3 regions of the Cellvibrio sp. ARAG 10.3 genome follow, and region 1 is predicted to be linked to each of the others. Evidence: predicted binding sites of a transcription regulator. Region 1 holds the regulator's gene; each other region holds the start of a gene.
What was found. The regulator sigma-54, encoded in region 1, starts transcription at its own class of promoters, with help from an activator protein. The targets are predictions, from matches to a motif close to TGGCACANNNNTTGCNNT.
Positions count from the first base shown of each region.

Region 2: ACSV5M_RS15240 (formate/nitrite transporter family protein) is a predicted target of sigma-54. The motif match lies at 1,871-1,888, and genes of this name have one in related genera.
Region 3: ACSV5M_RS15600 (SLBB domain-containing protein) is a predicted target of sigma-54. The motif match lies at 1,497-1,514, and genes of this name have one in related genera.

Region 1 covers NZ_JBPYCU010000007.1:95,642-99,922, reverse strand. Annotated here, with positions in the region: gene lptA (lipopolysaccharide transport periplasmic protein LptA) at 1-186, shown strand, start outside; gene lptB (LPS export ABC transporter ATP-binding protein) at 194-919, shown strand; gene ACSV5M_RS10870 (RNA polymerase factor sigma-54) at 1,068-2,678, shown strand; gene hpf (ribosome hibernation-promoting factor, HPF/YfiA family) at 2,806-3,096, shown strand; gene ptsN (PTS IIA-like nitrogen regulatory protein PtsN) at 3,103-3,555, shown strand; gene rapZ (RNase adapter RapZ) at 3,629-4,281, shown strand, end outside.
Region 2 covers NZ_JBPYCU010000012.1:71,878-76,158, reverse strand. Annotated here, with positions in the region: gene ACSV5M_RS15250 (glycoside hydrolase family 15 protein) at 1-1,268, shown strand, start outside; gene ACSV5M_RS15245 (hypothetical protein) at 1,288-1,488, shown strand; gene ACSV5M_RS15240 (formate/nitrite transporter family protein) at 1,956-2,765, shown strand; gene ACSV5M_RS15235 (protein kinase domain-containing protein) at 2,857-4,281, shown strand, end outside.
Region 3 covers NZ_JBPYCU010000013.1:16,727-21,007, forward strand. Annotated here, with positions in the region: gene ACSV5M_RS15595 (hybrid sensor histidine kinase/response regulator) at 1-1,101, shown strand, start outside; gene ACSV5M_RS15600 (SLBB domain-containing protein) at 1,568-2,368, shown strand; gene epsF (chain length determinant protein EpsF) at 2,381-3,760, shown strand; gene ACSV5M_RS15610 (chain-length determining protein) at 3,733-4,281, shown strand, end outside.

The sequences.
Region 1 (4,281 bases):
ACCGATGAGCATTTGTTACTGCTGGAAGATGCATTTCTGGAGCAGGAAAACGGCGCATCTATCAGTGGCAACCGCATTGATTACGATATTCGCAAAGAAATTATGAAAGCGGCGGGAAAAAACGATGCGCAGCAACCGCAGCGCATTGAGATCATCATCCCACCCCAAACCATCAATCAAGATTGAGTCGACCATGCCGACGCTGCAAGCCCAACACCTCGCCAAGAGCTACAAGAGCCGTAAAGTGGTTATTGATGTATCACTCGCCGTCACCAGCGGTACGATTGTCGGGTTGTTGGGCCCCAACGGCGCGGGCAAAACCACCTGTTTCTATATGATTGCCGGTCTGGTCAGTGCCGATGAAGGTCGCATCGTGCTGGACGGGAAAGACCTGACCCATCTGCCGATCCACGGCCGCGCGCGCGCCGGTATCGGCTACCTGCCGCAAGAAGCCTCGGTATTTCGCAAACTGACGGTGGCCGACAACATCATGGCCATCCTTGAAACCCGCAAAGACCTCAATCGCAAGCAGCGGCACGCGAAACTCGATTCCCTGCTCCAGGAATTCCATATCACCCATATCCGCGATAGCCTTGGCATGTCCCTATCGGGCGGTGAGCGGCGGCGGGTGGAAATTGCCCGGGCACTGGCGACCGAACCACAATTCATCCTGCTCGACGAACCCTTTGCGGGGGTTGATCCCATCTCCGTCAATGACATCAAACAGATTGTGCGCCACCTCAAAGATCGCGGCATTGGTGTGTTAATTACCGATCACAACGTACGCGAAACATTGGATATTTGCGAAACCGCCTATATCGTCAGTGAAGGTCACATCATCGCCGAAGGCGATGCAGAAACGGTCCTGAGTAATCACAAGGTCCGCGAAGTTTATCTGGGCGAAAATTTCCGCTTGTAACTTCAGGTGTATTCTGACAAATCACTTGACAAGCCATTAAATTTGTATAACAGGCACAAAGATTGCTAGGTGTTATTGCCTGCAAGACAAAGGCTGTCTAAACTCCACCTGAACAACATCATTTTTTTGGGGTTTAGTTCTACTTACGATGAAGCAGTCTCTACAGCTAAAACTCGGCCAACAACTGACCATGACGCCCCAATTGCAGCAGGCAATCCGCCTGTTGCAATTGTCGACCCTTGATCTGCAGCAGGAAATTCAGGAGGCCCTGGATTCCAACCCCATGCTGGAAATTGAAGAGGCTTATGACAGCCACACTCCCGCCGAGGCCGGTGACGGAGAAGACAGTGATTACCCTCGCCAACAGGAAGTGGCCGCAGAAGCCAACGCAGATCTTGATTCAGGTTTTAACGATAAAGATACCTTTGCCGACAAGGACAGCTACGCAGAAACGAGCTACAACGACACGGAAAGCTTTTCAGACAACGAAAGTTTTTCGGATAACGACAGCTACGTCGATAATGAGCCCCACACCGACTGGAATGAATCCATCCCCAATGAATTGCCGGTAGATACCAGTTGGGACGATGTGTATCAGTCCTCCCATACCAGCAACGCATCCTCCTACGATGGCGAAGATAACGACTTTGAAAGCCGGCGCGCCGTTACCGACTCCCTTTACGATCACCTGATGTGGCAGCTCAATCTGACCCCCATGTCAGATCAGGACCGCGTTATCGCCATGGCAATCATCGATGCGGTCGATCCCAGCGGTATGCTCTCTGTCAGCCTTACCGATATCTATGAAGGTTTGATCACTGAACTGGATGAGCTGGAACTGGACGAGGTGGTTGCGGTACAACATCGCCTGCAACAATTTGACCCCTGCGGGGTGTGCAGTCAGAACCTGTCTGAATGCCTGTTGGTACAACTACAACAATTCGCCCCGACTACGCCTTTTCTCGAACCGGCCAAGCTGATCGTCAAGCAATACCTGCCGCTGCTGGGCAGTCGCGATTACCGCCAATTGATGCGGCGCACCAAACTCAAGGAAAGCGAACTGGGCCAGGCGGTGGCGCTGATCCAGGGATTGAATCCGCGCCCGGGCGATATGATTGCGTCCGGCGACACCGAGTATGTGGTACCGGATGTCTTCGTGGAAAAGCGGGATGGCCGCTGGGTTGTCGAATTAAATCCGGATATTGCGCCCCGTCTGCGGATCAATACCGATTACGCCTCCATGGTAAAACGGGCAGACTCCAGTAGCGACAACACCTTTCTGAAAGACAACCTGCAAGAAGCACGCTGGTTTCTCAAAAGCTTGCAAAGCCGTAATGAAACCCTGCTTAAAGTTGCAAGTTGCATCGTGGAAAAACAACGCGGCTTCCTTGAGTACGGTGCCGAAGCAATGAAGCCGCTGGTACTCCACGATATCGCTGAAATTGTCGATATGCATGAATCCACTATTTCGCGGGTTACGACCCAGAAGTACATGCATACACCCCAGGGAATTTTTGAACTTAAATATTTCTTTTCCAGTCATGTGAGTACAGACAGCGGCGGCGAATGCTCTTCTACGGCGATTCGTGCCATCATCAAAAAACTGGTGAGCGCGGAAAATCCAAAAAAGCCTCTGAGCGACAGCAAGATCACCGAGCTCTTATCCGAGCAGGGAATCCAGGTGGCGCGACGCACCATCGCCAAGTATCGGGAATCATTGAATATCCCGCCGTCCAATGAGCGTAAAAGTTTACTATGACATCCTTTTTCTCCACTGCTAGGCTGATCAACATCGGGTATGCAGAAAGTGTTTTAGCACTATGCAGGAATCAATAATCGTGTCGCAAGGCAAGATTAAGCAACTGTCATAACGAAGAGGAAGTACTATGCAAATTACTATCAGCGGTCACCATCTGGAAGTTACCGAATCCCTCAAGGACTACGTCAACAATAAACTTGAGCGTCTCAATAATCATCACGACCGCATCACCAATACCCATGTGATTCTCTCGGTAGATAAATTGGAACAAAAAGCGGAAGCCACCGTGCATGTAAGCGGCAAGGATTTATTCGCCGATGCGACATCAGAAGATCTCTATGCCGCTATTGACCTGCTGACCGATAAGCTCGATCGGCAATTGATTAAACACAAAGAAAAAATGCGCAGCCATCGTTAATACATTATGCAAATACAATCTCTTCTCACCCCGGGCCGCACCTTGTGCGACATCGAGGGTGTCAGTAAAAAGCGTGTGCTGGAAATCCTTGCCAACACCATCGCCCAGGACATTCCCGCTATTGACGCCGACGATTTATTTCGTCGGCTGATTGCGCGGGAGCGACTCGGCTCCACGGGTATTGGCCACGGCATTGCCATTCCACACTGTCGGGTGGAAAACTATGACGGCGTCATCGGGGCCTTGATTACCCTCAACCAGCCCATCGACTTTGATTCCATTGACTCTGAGCCAGTGGATATTTTATTTGCCATGTTGGTGCCCGAAAATGCCCATGGCGAACATCTGCAAAACCTGGCGGCCCTCGCGGGCGCGCTCAATGACAGCGAATTTCGCGAGCGTTTGCGCGGTGCTGACAGCGACGCAGCCTTGTACGAGATAGCCATCAGCAAGGATTAATCAGCGGCATTGTAAACAAACAATGTCCGGCAGCCTCGGCGGATTGATGAATAAGTCACAGGAACCTACGCCCATGCATTTAGTGATAGTGAGTGGATTATCCGGTTCGGGTAAAAGTACCGCACTGCATGTTCTGGAGGATGTCGGCTTTAATTGCATCGACAATCTGCCGGTGAGCCTGTTGCCGGCGCTGGTTGCACAAATCCAGATTCACAAGGATGACACGCAGAAATTTGCCATTGGTATCGATGTGCGCAACGCCTGGCAGGATCTCAACATTTTTCCGATGATGATTGAGACACTGAAGGAAGCCCATGTACCGTTTCGCGTGCTATTCCTTGACGCACAACCTTCGGTGTTGATCCAGCGTTTCAGTGAAACGCGGCGCAAGCATCCCTTGAGCGATACCAACACCAACCTGGAAGAAGCCATTACCGAAGAACAAAACCTGCTGGAACCGATTCGTGATGCCGCCGATCTGGTGCTGGATACCAGCCATTTGAATCTGCATGAATTACGTGATTTGGTGAAAGAACGCGTGGTTGGCCGTAATGAATCCAATATGGCCATCCTGTTTGAATCTTTCGGTTTCAAACACGGCATTCCGGTGAATGCGGATCTGGTTTTTGATGCGCGTTGTTTGCCTAACCCCCATTGGAAACACAACCTGCGCCCTCTGACCGGCAAGGATCAGGACGTCATCGATTTTCTTGAGGAGCAGGATTC
Region 2 (4,281 bases), on a different contig from region 1:
CCGGGGAACAACATTGGTTTGTCCTCAGCTACAGCGATGCGGATCAGCGTGCACCGGATTTGCCGGATCCCCGCCAGGCGTTGGTGGATTGCGCCAACCACTGGCGTGACTGGATCTCCCGGTGTGATTATCGGGGCCGCTGGGAAAGCGAGGTCAGACGTTCGCTTATCACCCTCAAAGCCATGATCTATATGCCCACCGGTGGCATGGTCGCAGCGCCTACAACCTCCTTGCCGGAAGTCCCCGGCGGCAGCGCCAACTACGATTATCGCTTCTGCTGGCTGCGCGACACCGCTTTTGCGCTGGCGGTACTGTTAAACGAAGGGTTTCGCAAAGAGGCGTGCCACTGGCGCGACTGGTTACTGAAAATAATGGACCTGCACGATGAACCGCTACACGCCTTGTATACCCTAGAGGCCACAGTGGCGCCGCCGGAGGAGTTGCTCGACTGGCTGCCCGGTTATGCCAATAGCCGGCCAGTACGCGCAGGCAACGCCGCCAGCCGCCAGTACCAGTTGGACGTGCGCGGCGAGCTGATGGAAATCCTGCACCTGGCGCGCAAGCATGGGCTGGACCTGCGCGATGAGATCTGGGCCCTGCAATGCGACATCATGAGCCACCTCGAAACCCGCTGGCGCGAGCCGGACACCGGTATCTGGGAGTTTCGTACCCTATGTGATCATCTGACCCATTCCAAGGTCTTAAGCTGGGTGGCCTTTGATCGTTGTATCAAGGATGCAGAGACGTTCGGTTTCGACGCACCGCTGGATAAATGGCGGCGCCTGCGCGATGACATTCGGACGGATATTCTCGAACACGGGATTGATCCGGAGGGCGGTCATTTTACGCAGCGTTATGGTAATCCGGAGGTTGATGCCAGCCTGTTGATGATTCCGCTGATGGGGTTTTTACCCGCTGATGATCCGCGCATGCTTGCCACCGTCAAGGTGATTGAACGGGATCTATGCGAAGACGGCCTGGTGCGACGTTACCGAAGCGGGGACCAGGCCAACGAGGAAGGGTTGTTTCTCGCCTGTTGTTTCTGGCTGGCGGATAACTATTGCCTGAGTGGCCGACAGGCGGATGCGGAGCGGTTGTTCGAGCGGCTGCTCAGCCTGGCTAATGATGTGGGGTTGCTGGCGGAGGAATATGATCCGCGCCGCCAGGTTCAGTTGGGTAATTTTCCACAGGGTTTGAGCCATCTTGGCTTGATCAGCACCGCGAAGCTTATTGCCAAGGCGAGCGAGGCTGATGTTGATCTGACGTGATTTTTGCAGGAGATGAGGTATGAGCAAGCATTCTGAGAGTAAAGCACCGGAGCAGCCGGAGGTGGATAAACAAAGCCGGGGGACTGATGCGGAGCATCGGGATATTTTGTTGTCGCATCATGAGGCGGAGGCGGGGAGTCCGGCGGATGTGGCGGTGTGTGGTGAGGAGGATCCCGGGGTGGGGTTGGAGCAGTTGGTGACGCGGGACGAAGATGACTAACTTTGGCTTTTTTAAGCGGAAAGTTTGAGGGTCGTCATCCGTTTGTTATCAGGACAAGGTTTCGAAATCGCATAGATACGTCCATGTAGCTCCCTCAAGTCGTCCGTGACTTGAGGGTTTCGAAACCTTGTCCTGATAACAAACTCACATTGTGCCAATGCATGGAATTTAAACGCACCAAATCAGGTCAATAAGCAATTTTGAATGGAAATCTAGCACTGTTTTTGTGCTAATTATTTGCGCCATTTAAATTCATTAGCGCTCTCAGTGAATATTTGATGCATTAAATTAATGCACAAATAGGTTGCCCCCTCTGCATTTTTGTCACTTCAAAATAAAAATTTCAATCTAAACAACGAGATACAAAACCCTCTCAAGAATCAGGCACAGATATTGCGAAAAGCCTGTCAGGCAGAAATTGCTTTTCGTCATGTCTACCGATAAATCTGTTCTTGAGAGAGTGCGCTATGTCTTATCTTGTCCCGTCAGAGTTTGTTACCAAAATGGTGGATGCCGGTGAGTCCAAAATTTATATGGCCACGCGTGATGCGTTGATCAGGGCCTATATGGCGGGTGCGATCCTGGCTATTGCGGCGGTGTTTGCCGTGACGGTGTCGGTGCAAACCGGTTCGCCGTTGTTGGGGGCGGTGTTGTTTCCGGTTGGGTTTTGTATTTTGTATTTGATGGGTTTTGATTTGTTGACCGGGGTGTTTGTGTTAACGCCGCTGGCGAAGTTTGATAACCGTCCCGGTGTTACCTGGGGTGCGATTTTTAAGCATTGGGGTGTGGTGTTTACCGGTAATTTCCTGGGTGCGTTGACGGTCGCGTTTTTAATGGCGATTGTGTTTACCTATGGTTTTACCACTGAGCCCAGTCAAGTCGGCAAGGTGATCGGTGATATTGGTGAGGGTCGCACGCTGGGTTATAAGGAGTATGGTGCGGGTGGGATGTTGACTATTTTTATCCGCGGGGTGTTGTGTAACTGGATGGTATCGCTCGGTGTGGTGGGTGCGATGGTGTCGACGAGTGTGAGCGGTAAGGTGATTGCGATGTGGATGCCGATCATGTTGTTCTTCGCCATGGGTTTTGAGCATTCGGTAGTGAATATGTTTTTGTTTCCTTCCGGTTTGATCATGGGCGGTAATTTTTCGATTATGGATTACCTGATCTGGAATGAAATTCCCGTGGTGATCGGCAACTTGGTTGGTGGCTTGTCGCTGACCGGCTTAACCCTGTACAGCACCCATGTCAGAACCGCCCCCAAACGCAGCTTTTAATTAATACGCATTGAATGTAAGTCGGATTAGCCGCAACGCGGCGTAATCCGACAAACACCTCGAACCTAAAATAACACTGCCACCTCCATCCATGCCCTCACCCACCCAACTTCTACTCACCATCGGCCAGGCCACTCACACAGGCCGCAAGGAAACCAATCAGGATTTTCACGGTGCGTATATTCCCAATGGCCCTGCGCTCAACACCAAAGGTATTGCCATCGCGCTCGCCGATGGCATCAGTACCAGCAGTGTCAGCCATATCGCCAGCGAAACCTCGGTGAGTGGATTTCTGGCTGATTATTTTTGTACACCAGAAAGCTGGTCCGTTAAAAAATCTGCCTTGCGCGTGTTGATGGCGACCAATTCCTGGTTGCACGCGCAGACGCGCCAAAGCCCCTACCGTTATGAACAGGATCGCGGTTACGTGTGCACCTTCAGTGCGCTGATTGTTAAATCCACGACAGCGCATATTTTTCATATCGGCGATGCGCGTATTTATCGTCTGCATGAAAACACGCTGGAACAGTTAACAATCGACCATCGTCTACGCATCTCTGAAGACACCAGCTACCTCAGCCGCGCGCTGGGTGTTAATCCGCATATTGAAATTGATTATCAGGCGCTGAGCCTTGAACAGGGGGACCTGTTTATCCTGGCTACCGACGGTGTTTATGAGCATGTGGCGTCAAGTGAGATTATCGACACGCTGAAACAGCACCCGGATGATCTCAATCAGGCGGCACACGCCATCCTGGAACGCGCCTATGAAAGTGGCAGTACCGATAATCTCACCCTGCAACTTGTGCGTGTTGACCAATTACCTTCGCAAGAAGCTGCTGAGCGTTATCAGTCGATAACCGAATTGCCTTTCGCGCCGCTACTGGATGCGCGGATGATGCTCGATGGTTTTAAAATCCAGCGTGAACTCCATGCCAGCCACCGCAGCCATGTGTATCTCGCAGTCGACACAGAGACCGAAACGCCGGTAGTTATTAAAACGCCATCGGTAGATCAACAGCAGGACAGGCAACACCTCGAACGATTATTAACAGAAGAATGGATCGCCAGGCGCATCCATAGCGCTCACGTCGTGAAAGCCCATCCACTCAACAGGAAGCGCAATTTTTTATACACGGTAATGGAATATGTAGACGGTCAAACATTGACCCAGTGGATGATCGACCACCCACAAGCGGATCTGGAAAGTGTGCGCGTGATCGTTGAACAAATTGCACAAGGCTTGCGGGCTATCCATCGGCTCGAAATGGTTCATCAGGACTTGCGGCCGGATAACATCATGATAGACGCTTCCGGTACGGTAAAAATTATTGATTTCGGCGCGACCCGCGTCGCTGGCATCATGGAAAATGTGAGCGAGCCACACAGCATTCTCGGTACTGCGCAATACTCTGCACCGGAATATTTCCTCGGTGAAACCGGCAGTGCCCGCGCCGATATTTTTTCACTCGGGGTGATCACCTACCAGATGCTTACCGGACAATTACCCTACGGT
Region 3 (4,281 bases), on a different contig from region 1:
AATCCCCTGGCGCCCTTGATCAATGGTTTACATATCCTACGCGCCAAGGATACCAACTCTGCCATCGCCGCCAACGCGCAATCGGTCATGGAGCGCCAGCTCAAACAAATGGTGCGCCTGGTTGACGATCTGCTGGATGTCTCGCGCATCACGACAGGAAAATTAACCATCAGCAAAACCCGTATTGATGTGCAGTCCATCATGCGTGACGCCGTGGAAGCCAGCCGCGGATTTATTGAAAACTGCGGCCATCAACTCAATGTCACCATGCCCGACGAGTTGCTGTATATCGATGCCGATCCAATCCGGCTTGCGCAGGTGTTTTCCAACCTGTTGAACAACGCCGCCAAGTACACCAATCGCGGCGGTTTGATTAATTTCACCGGGCAGTTGCTGGACGATAAAGTGGTGGTGGAAGTTACCGACAATGGCATCGGTCTGGCAGCGGATATGCTCGATAATATCTTCCATATGTTCACCCAGGTCGACCAGACGCTCGAACGCACCCACGCGGGTTTAGGTGTTGGCCTGGCCTTGGCAAAACGCCTGGTCGAACTCCACGGCGGGCAACTCGTCGCCCACAGCGGCGGCCCCGGTTTGGGCAGCAGTTTTCGCGTGTACCTCACCTGCGCCGCAGCGCCGGATAAGCACGCTGACCAATCGCCGGGACCGATTGCGCAAACCCGCTCCCTGCGTCGTATTTTATTGGTGGATGACAATGTTGATTACGTGGCCACCATGGCCACACTGCTAAGCGCGCTGGGCCATGATGTACGCACAGCACACGAGGGTTCAACGGCGCAACATATTGCGCGCAATTTTATGCCGGAGTTTGCGTTCCTTGATATTGGTATGCCGGGTTTGAATGGCTACGATCTGGCGCGATTGCTACGCCAATTTCCCGAAACCCGTCAATGCGTCCTGGTTGCTGTGACCGGTTGGGGCCAGGAGAAAGACCGCGATTTATCCCGCCGCGCCGGTTTTAATCATCATCTGGTCAAGCCGGTAGAGTTAGCCCAGATATTGGCGATCCTCGAACAAGGGACAGCCCTGGTAACCGATACCGATGATGGGCACCGGCGCACACATCATTCACATTAGTTGTGCGGTGCAAAAAAACGGACAAAAATTATTTATTTCATCGCGCGTTTTTTCCTGCGCCCTCGCTGCGTTCATACGCCGCTTTCACCTCGCTGTTTTCTCATTAATACGCACATTCCTTGTGCGCACGCACTCCCGTGGCTCACGGACCTGGCGCACAAAATAAATCATGCGTCAGTTAAGTGTTAGCTTACGCACGGAAGTAAATTCACCCGAAGCGGTAGCTTACACACGGCTGTAAGACAAAAGGCTCACACTAACTTCAAACCTGTGCTGTTACATCGATGGAAACGACGGCGGACGACACGAAGAGTGGTAACTCTTTCACATTGTGCTTCCGCAATTGGTGTAAACCGGCACCCCTTTTCTCAAGCACTCCCGAAGCGGCCTTTCTTTTGCATAGGTATTGCTACGCAAGCTTCGTCGTTATACGGGGAAAGGCCATGAACGCCACAAAGGAAAACCCATGAAGGAATTTTTTCGAACAGTAGTATGGGGCGTCCTGATCTGCATGGCAGTTGCCAACGCCCACGCACAAAACCGTTACTTGATGGGACCGGGTGATGAAATTCGCCTGACCGTTTATAACCAGCCTGATCTCACCACCGAGGGACAAATCAGTGGTGATGGCACCCTGGAAATTCCGTTGCTCGGCAGCGTGCAGCTCGCTGGTCGCAGCAGTGCCGACGCCGCACGGATGATCGCCGATCATTATGTGCGCGGTGATTTCTTACAGGATGCTCACGTCAATATCCTGATCACCAAATACCGCAGCCAGTCCGTGGCGATTCTGGGCAAGGTTAACAATCCCGGCAAACTCGTATTGGAAGGCCCCACGTCACTGACCGATGCCCTGGCCTATGCCGGTGGCGTTGCCGAAACCGGTAGCGAACACCTGATCCTGATCCGCACAGATAAAAACGGCAAACAGGAACGTTATGAATACGACCTGCAACAACTGCTGAATCACGATGCAGAAGACCAGCCGGTGGTGTGGATGAAAAACGGCGACACGATCTACGTTCCGGTGGCCGGCCGCTTTTATCTGAGTGGTGAGGTGCGCTCGCCAGGCATGTACCCACTCGACCGCAAACTTAACGTGATGCAAGCCCTGGGTGTTGGCGGCGGCCCAACCGCACGCGCCAATGCCAAAGCGGTCAAGCTGTATCGTCGGCAGCCTGATGGTTCTACCAAAGAGTTGCGGGCTCAACCCGACCAGCCGGTAGTGGACGGTGATGTGTTGGTTATTCAGGAAAGCCTTTTTTAGGGAGTCAGCAGTATGAACCTGGCAGCACTTTTACGAATCTTGCGCGCGCGATGGTTGACCATCGCCGGTATGACCCTGATCGCGGTGGTGGTGGCCGGTATTGTTACCTTCCAGACGCCTAAATCCTACACCGCAGCGACGGAGTTGATCATTGACGGCAAGGGGCAAGACCCTATCAGTGGCGAGTCCCTGCCGGCGCGGATGCTGTCCGGCTATATTGCCACCCAAGCCGATATCATCCGCAGCCGCAATGTGGCCAACAAGGTGATCGACCAACTCAACCTGATCGAAGAGCCGGCCCTGCAACCCGAATTTCGTGCGGCCAGCACCGAACCCCTGCCCTCGCGCGGCTGGCTGCTCTATTACCTCAAGACCGGGCTGTCGGTTACTCCTCAGCGCGACAGCAGTGTGCTGAGCATTTCCTTCAAAGCCCGCAATCCGGAATTGGCGGCGCGCATCGCCGATGCCTTTGCCCAGGCTTATATCCAGACCAACCTGGAGCTGCGCATTGAGCCGGCCAAACAAATTACCCAATGGTACGACCTGCAACTGGAAGCCCTGCGGGAAAACCTGGTGGATCGGCAAAATGCACTGGCCGCCTATCAGGAAGAACACAACATCATTGCTACCAGTGATCGGCTGGACCTGGAAAGCGCCAAGCTCGCGGAACTCTCCTCCATGCTGCTGGTGGTACAAGGCCAGCGGCTCGATGAGCAAAGCCGCAGCAAACAACTGGATGGCAGCAAACCCGGTGCCCTGCCGGAACATGTGCTGACCAATCCCCAGGTACAAAAGATCTCTGACGAGCTGTCCCAGGCCCAGGCCCGCATGGCCGAGATAGGCTCCCAGGTCGGCAGCAATCACCCCCAGTATCGCCAGGCCCAACGCGAAGTGGCCGCACTGCAAAGCCAATTGCAACGCACACTTAAATTGGTCGGCGGCAGCCTGCGCTCTTCGGTAGAACTCTCACAGAGTCGCGAGGAGCAGTTAAAGGCCGAGGTCGCCGCGCAAAAAGAACATGTGCTGCAACTGAACCGCAACCGCAACCAGCTCACCCTGCTGCGCCAGGAAGTGGATAACGCCCAGGCCGCCTACGACGCCGCCCTGGCGCGCGCCTCACAAACCAAGCTGGAGAGCCGTATCGCCTTGACCGATGTAGCCATCCTCAATACCGCCGCGGTGCCCAGCAAACCCACCGAACCCAAGCCGGCCCTGAACCTGGTGATTGCCACCATGCTCGGCCTGTTGCTTGGCACAGCCGTCGCCCTGTGTTGGGAGTGGATTGACCGGCGGGTCCGCAGCGGTGACGAACTGGAAGCCAGCCTGGGTATCCCCGTGCTGGCTTACATACCTCTGGAACGGAATTGGTCCAAAAGGGAGATCAAGCGATGAACAACCTGGCACAGGCTACCGCTGAAGACCTGCAAGTCCCCAGTACCCGCGTCAAGATGGGCCATATGCTGGTGGATAACGGCAAGATCACCGCCGCCGACCTCAAGGCCATCATCGCCTTGCAAAATGAGCGGGGCATCCGCTTCGGCGAGGCGGCCTTACTCCTTGGGCTGGTCAGCCCGGCAGATATCCGCTCCGTGCTCGCCCGACAGTTTGCCTATACCTCGGTACCCGATGCCGCCAGCCGGCTCGCGCCGTCGCTGACGGCGGTGTTCAAGCCGGACAGCAGCGAGGTGGAGGCCCTGCGCAGCCTGCGTAGTGAACTCATGCTGCGCTACTTCAACACTGCACCAAATCTCAGCCTGGCAGTGGTGGGTGCGGACGAGGCCGACACCATCGCCCGTACCACCGCCAACCTGGCCATTGTCTTTTCCCAGCTCGGGCTGCGCACATTGCTGATCGACAGCAACCTGCGCGAGCCCCAGCTGTACAAATTATTCGGGATCGACAGCCGCCAACCG